One region of the Enterobacter dykesii genome, then DNA from elsewhere that is predicted to be linked to it. Evidence: predicted binding sites of a transcription regulator. Region 1 holds the regulator's gene; each other region holds the start of a gene.

Region 1 (2,269 bases):
CGGCATTTTCTTTGGCAGTGATACCGGCAATACCGAAAATATCGCAAAAAACATTCAAAAACAGCTCGGTAAAGACGTTGCTGATGTGCATGACATCGCCAAGAGCAGCAAAGAAGATCTGGAAGGCTATGACATTCTGCTGCTGGGTATCCCAACCTGGTACTACGGTGAAGCCCAGTGCGACTGGGATGATTTCTTCCCGACGCTGGAAGAAGTGGACTTCAACGGTAAGCTGGTCGCGCTGTTCGGTTGTGGTGACCAGGAAGACTACGCCGAATACTTCTGTGACGCGCTGGGTACCATCCGCGATATCATTGAGCCGAACGGTGCAGTGATCGTAGGCCACTGGCCGACCGCCGGTTACCACTTTGAAGCGTCCAAAGGCCTGGCTGATGACGATCACTTCGTAGGTCTGGCCATTGACGAAGACCGTCAGCCAGAGCTCACAGCAGAGCGCGTTGAGAAATGGGTGAAGCAGATCCGTGAAGAACTGCACCTGGATGATATTCTGAACGCCTGATTTTATCGCGGCGCAACTGCGGTTGCGCCCATGCCCCAGGTCAAACCGATTAAATTAATCGCTACAATCTTTTAACTTTTTCGCCCAGACCTGTACAATGTCTCCCTGATAAAACGTGGTTTTCCATTGAGCAAGTTTGTTGGTGATACCACGTTTTTATAAGCATATTTTGCCTGAGACTTGCAGTTTTCATTTAGCCATGGCAGTTCTATAATGAGACGCATTATCCCGGGTGCATTTTCTGTCACTTCCCACAGAAGTGAATCGTTTAGCAACAGGACAGATTCCGCATGACTGACAACAATACCGCATTAAAGAAGGCTGGCCTGAAAGTTACGCTTCCTCGGTTAAAAATCCTTGAAGTGCTTCAGGGTCCAGACAATCACCATGTCAGTGCGGAAGACCTTTATAAACGTCTTATCGACATGGGTGAAGAGATTGGGCTGGCTACCGTCTATCGCGTGCTGAACCAGTTTGATGACGCGGGCATTGTTACCCGTCATAATTTCGAAGGCGGTAAATCCGTTTTCGAACTGACCCAGCAGCAGCACCACGATCACCTGATCTGCCTCGATTGCGGCAAGGTCATTGAATTCAGCGATGATTCCATCGAAGCGCGCCAGCGTGAAATCGCGGCGCGTCATGGCATCCGCCTGACGAACCACAGCCTGTACCTTTACGGTCACTGCGCTGAAGGCGACTGCCGCGAAGACGACCACGCGCACGACGCGAAATAATAAGATTCATACTCTGAGCCAGCCGCAAGGTTGGCTTTTTTTTGCCTGAAAAAAGCCCGGTAAGCGCAGCGCCACCGGGCATGATAACAGCGAATTAGTTACTGTTATTGCTTCGTATTTCTTTCCAAATCTGGTCGCAACGCTTCGCAACTTCCTGATCGTTACCGGTTTTACGCGCCTGGATACAGGCCTGGTAATCCATTACGCGGACGTTCTCCTGCGTCGCGAACTGCTCGTGCGCTTTCTCTTTCTTCAGCACGTTCAGCACGCTCTGACAGGCTTGAATTTTCTCCGGCGATCCTTCCGCAGTATTTATACAGGCGCTATAGGCCTCCTTCAGACGGGAGTCCTCTTTCGGCGCCTCACTCTGAGCACACGCCACCAGCCCTGATGCCAGCAACGCGACGATTACGATTTTTTTCATCATATGCAGTCTCCATACCGGCGGGACTCGGCCCGCCGGGGCGTTCATCAGAAGATGGTGAATGGGGCGATAACCATGAATTTCACGTCACGCTCATCCTGGAAGATGTTGCCGTAACCGCCTGCATAGCTCGGGATATCTGAGTGGTTGTCATACTGAGTGAAGTGCAGTTTGAACATTGTGCCTTTCGCGCGGCCATCCTGCAGGGTATAGATAGCATCGAGGCTGTACGCAGACTCTTTCAGGCGATAGTTGGGATCGTAGTATGCATCCGGCGTGGCCATATCGGCAGGTTTTGCGTCCCAGGCGTAAGCGTAAGAAGCGCCCACCGCCCAGCCAGGCAGGTTCCAGTTTTTCAGGTCATACATTGCGCCAAAGAAGACCGCTTTCTCGCCGTCGGCGTTGAAGTCTGAGCGGTTATCCCACCAGATATCAAGACGACCGTTGGATGAGGCGTAGGTCGGGGTCATACGCTGCAGGAAGTAGCCCTGCTGCCCTTCCGCCTTCACCCATGTACCTTCCAGACGCAAATCAACCTGACCGACCTTGTAGCCGAAGGTTAACGCCTGCAGCCACGCGGTGCCGTCA
Region 2 (2,269 bases), 1.9 Mb from region 1:
GCCGAAGTGCGGCTGCGCAAGGGTAAGGATCTTTCGGAAGAGGATCGGAACGAGCTGAAGCGTCTCTGGCGGCAGGCGAGCAAGCTCTGCCACCCGGACCTGGTTGCAGACGATCTGAAAGAGGAAGCCAACGCGATGATGGTCCAGCTCAACCAGGCGAAGCAGCGTGGCGACGTTAAAACCATTCGCTCACTGGTGGCCCGCCTGCAGCAGGGCTTTGAGCCATTGATGGCAAGCGACAGGCTGAACGATCTGGAACGTATCCGCAAAAAAATGGCGCAGGTTCGCGAGCAGATAGACATTTTAGTGAACGAGCTGGCAGAGCTGGAGAAAGAGGAGTCCTGGCTTCTGGTCTCGTCGCTCAACAATATGGAAGCGTACTTCGCTCAGCAGGAGAAAGCGCTGCACGAGGTCCGCGCCTCGCTCGAACATCAGGTGAGCGAAGCGCAGCTGGATTCCGCCGCCTGATTATTTGGCGTGCCAGTATGCGCTGGCACGCACCAGCTGTGGGTCAATCGCGTCGGTTTCAAACTGACGGCTCAGCGTCTTCACCACCTTCCCTTCCCCGGTCAGCCAGATGAAGTAATCTTCCCCTGGGACGGTCAGCGCCGTCAGATGGTCCGCTACTGCCTGCTCGCTGTGGCCCACCACCCAGGTGATGTTGAATTCACTCAGGTGCGCCAGATACGCCTTATAAGAATCGTCTCCGACCGTCACAACCGCATGAATTTCCGGGCGAACCGGCAGTTTAGCAATGCTCTCTAAGCGTCGACGCAGCGCAGGCATGCCGGACTCGTCGCACACGTACAGCTGCCAGGCGTAATCCTCCGGCACCACCAGCGAACCGCGCGGGCCGCCGATGGTCAGGCTGTCCCCCGCTTTCGCCTCGACCGCCCAGCAGCTGGCAACGCCGCCGTCATGAATGAAGAAATCGAGTACCAGCTCATGATTTTCCTCATCGTACAGAGGCGTATAGTCGCGCGCCTGAGGACGTACGCCGTCGCCCCAGTCGATGCCTTCATCGGTGACCACCGGCGGTACAAACACCACACCCGGGGCCGGGAAAAAGACTTTGGTATGGTCGTCGAAACCGCGAGAGCTAAAGCCCTCCAGCGCCTCGCCGCCTAAAACAATGCGCTGGAAACCCGCGCTGGCGCGCTCGACGCGGAGCACCGTCAGCTCGCGAAAGCGCAGGTCATTACGAACACGCTGTGGGTAACGGGTAGATGCCATTTATAGCCCCTTCTCTGATGAATACGATATATCTAAATCAATTTTCAAATGATAATGATTACTAATAATGAAAAATGCAAGATCTTTTAGATTGCATCTGAATATATCTTAGATATAGTTTAGATATATCAAATTGAAGGACGTATTATGCGACACGAACACGACAGCGGCGGGCGTCGACCGCGCTTTTTCGGCCACGGCGATCTGCGGCTGGTGATTCTGGATATCCTGACCCGCAGCGCGAGCCACGGCTACGAGCTGATCAAAGAGATCGAGAATCTGACTCAGGGGAATTACACCCCGAGCCCCGGAGTGATCTACCCGACCCTGGATTATCTTCAGGATCAGTCGTTTATCACCATTACGGAAGAAGAGAACGGTCGTAAGACGATTAGGATTACCGCTGAAGGACAACGCTGGCTGGACGAGAACCGGGAACAGCTGGAGCAGATACAGGCACGTATCAAAGCGCGTTCCGTCGGTTTTCAGCTGCGCAAAAACCCGCAGATGAAGCGGGCGCTGGATAACTTCAAAGCGGTGTTAGACCTGAAGGTGAATCAGGGAGAGCTCAGCGACGCGCAGCTCAAGCAGATTATCGGCGTGATTGACCGCGCGGCGCTCGAGATCTCCCAGCTGGATTAAGCCGGAGCGTGCTCGCTCACGCGGAAGACGCGTACCAGCTCTTTCAGGTGCATCGCCTGTTCGTTAAGGGATGCTGCTGCAGCCACAGACTCCTCGACCAGCGCGGAGTTCTGCTGGGTGGTAGCATCAATCAGGCCAATCGCGCTGTTAATCTGCGAGATACCTTCCGTCTGCTCGTGGCTGGCCTGCCGAATTTCCCGCAGGATCACGTCCATCTCTTCCACGTTGCCGACCATCCCGTTGATCAGTCCACTCGCTTTTTCAACCAGGTTCATCCCGTCCTGGGTCTGGCTGGTGGAGCTCTCAATCAGCTCGCGGATTTCGCTGGCAGACGACGCGCTCTTCTGGGCAAGCTGGCGAACTTCACCCGCCACCACCGCAAAGCCGCGACCGT
Region 3 (2,269 bases), 1.7 Mb from region 1:
GTTATTTACTGGGGATATCGGTTTATCTGCCGGCGTGAAGGGATGGGATATGGTGATGTAAAATACCTGGCGGCGCTTGGTGCGTGGCATGGCTGGTGCATGTTGCCTGCGCTGGCGTTACTCGCTGCGCTTATGGCGCTACTTTGCATTCTTGTGTTTTCGTTACTCCCCGGCGATAAGGGAGCATTAAAAAACCCACTGCCTTTTGGGCCATTTCTGGCAGCAGCGGGTTTATGCGTAGGCTGGAAGACGGTGGTTACTCTTCCACTTTAATCTGCGACTGAAGGTAGTTCTGCAGACCGATTTTAGCAATCAGATCCAGCTCCGTTTCCAGCCAGTCAATATGACCTTCTTCATCGGCCAGGATCTGAATCATCATATCGCGACTGACGTAGTCATGTACGCTGTCGGCATAGGCAATGGCTTCACGGAGATCTTTGGCACCTTCAAGTTCCAGCCTGAGGTCGGAACGCAGCATCTCTTCGACATCTTCTCCGATGCCCAGCTTTCCAAGATCCTGCAGGTTTGGAATGCCTTCAAGGAATAAAATACGCTCGATATATTTATCAGCGTGCTTCATTTCATCGATCGATTCATGGTACTCAACGTCGTTCAGACGTTTAAGCCCCCAGTTTTTGAACATTCTCGCGTGAAGAAAGTACTGGTTAATTGCGACAAGCTCATTTCCCAATAATTTATTGAGATAACTTATGATTTTAACATCACCTTTCATTATATAGTCCCTCCGCTTCCACTCATTGAAGCGTAGATCGGGCTACAGGGATGTCAAAAAAAAGATGGGCGCTTACGCGATCTCTTTGTATTCCGGGATCTGCATCAATTCGTCCTGCATGATCTCTCGCGCAGCACGTACACATTTACCGCATTGATTTCCCACTGGAACAAATTTGCGTAGCTGCTGAAATGACTGAGGCTGAAACTGACGAACGGCCTGACGTATTTTCTTGTCGCTTACACCATTACATAAACAAACGTACATAGAGACTCCCGTTCAAATTATGCGCAAAGTGTAAGTGAGAATGGTTATGATTACAATAGCACAAACGCCACAATACGGGGCGGGAGCAGGCAAAGAATGCGTAATTTTGTGACAATGCCTGAGCGGCAGAAAACAAAAAAGGACGCCGAAGCGTCCTTTTTTTATTCGGGGATAATTAATTAGCCCAGAACTTTAGCAACAACGCCCGCGCCAACGGTACGGCCGCCTTCACGGATTGCGAAACGCAGACCGTCATCCATCGCGATTGGGTGGATCAGAGTCACAACCATCTTGATGTTGTCGCCTGGCATTACCATCTCAACGCCTTCTGGCAGTTCGATGGTACCGGTCACGTCAGTTGTACGGAAGTAGAACTGTGGACGGTAGCCTTTGAAGAACGGAGTATGACGGCCGCCTTCGTCTTTGGACAGGATGTACACTTCAGATTCGAACTTGGTGTGTGGCTTGATTGAGCCTGGCTTCGCCAGAACCTGACCACGTTCGATTTCTTCACGTTTGATACCACGCAGCAGAACACCAACGTTCTCACCAGCACGGCCTTCGTCCAGCAGTTTGCGGAACATTTCAACGCCAGTACAGGTAGACTTAGCAGTCTCTTTGATACCAACGATTTCAACTTCTTCGCCAACTTTGATGATACCGCGCTCTACACGACCGGTAACAACGGTACCACGACCGGAGATGGAGAATACGTCTTCGATTGGCAGCAGGAATGGCTTGTCAATCGCACGCTCTGGTTCTGGGATGTAAGAATCCAGGAAGCCAGCCAGTTCGATGATTTTCGCTTCCCACTCAGCTTCGCCTTCCAGCGCTTTCAGAGCAGAACCACGAACGATTGGGGTATCGTCGCCCGGGAAATCGTACTGAGACAGCAGTTCACGAACTTCCATCTCTACCAGTTCCAGCAGCTCTTCGTCATCAACCATGTCGCATTTGTTCAGGAACACGATGATGAAAGGAACGCCTACCTGACGACCCAGCAGGATGTGCTCACGAGTCTGAGGCATTGGGCCGTCAGTCGCAGCAACAACCAGGATCGCGCCGTCCATCTGCGCAGCACCGGTGATCATGTTTTTAACATAGTCGGCGTGGCCTGGGCAGTCTACGTGTGCGTAGTGGCGAGTCGGGGTGTCATATTCAACGTGGGAAGTGTTGATGGTGATACCACGAGCTTTTTCTTCTGGTGCGTTATCGATCTGGTCGAATGCACGAGCAGAACCACCGTAGGTTTTTGCCAGAACGGTAGTG

What was found. The regulator Fur, encoded in region 1, represses iron uptake genes when iron is present. The targets are predictions, from matches to a motif close to ATAATAATGAGAACNACTATCAA.
Region 2: F0320_RS18595 (siderophore-interacting protein) is a predicted target of Fur. The motif match lies at 1,282-1,304, and genes of this name have one in related genera.
Region 3: bfd (bacterioferritin-associated ferredoxin) is a predicted target of Fur. The motif match lies at 1,035-1,057, and genes of this name have one in related genera.

The regions. Positions count from the first base shown of each region.
Region 1 is NZ_CP126604.1:1,226,009-1,228,277, reverse strand. It holds gene fldA (flavodoxin FldA) at 1-520, shown strand, start outside; gene fur (ferric iron uptake transcriptional regulator) at 811-1,257, shown strand; gene chiQ (ChiQ/YbfN family lipoprotein) at 1,352-1,681, opposite strand; gene chiP (chitoporin ChiP) at 1,729-2,269, opposite strand, start outside.
Region 2 is NZ_CP126604.1:3,902,089-3,904,357, forward strand. It holds gene F0320_RS18590 (DNA repair protein) at 1-468, shown strand, start outside; gene F0320_RS18595 (siderophore-interacting protein) at 469-1,233, opposite strand; gene F0320_RS18600 (PadR family transcriptional regulator) at 1,381-1,875, shown strand; gene F0320_RS18605 (methyl-accepting chemotaxis protein) at 1,872-2,269, opposite strand, start outside.
Region 3 is NZ_CP126604.1:4,127,243-4,129,511, forward strand. It holds gene F0320_RS19765 (prepilin peptidase) at 1-273, shown strand, start outside; gene bfr (bacterioferritin) at 257-733, opposite strand; gene bfd (bacterioferritin-associated ferredoxin) at 806-1,000, opposite strand; gene tuf (elongation factor Tu) at 1,180-2,269, opposite strand, start outside.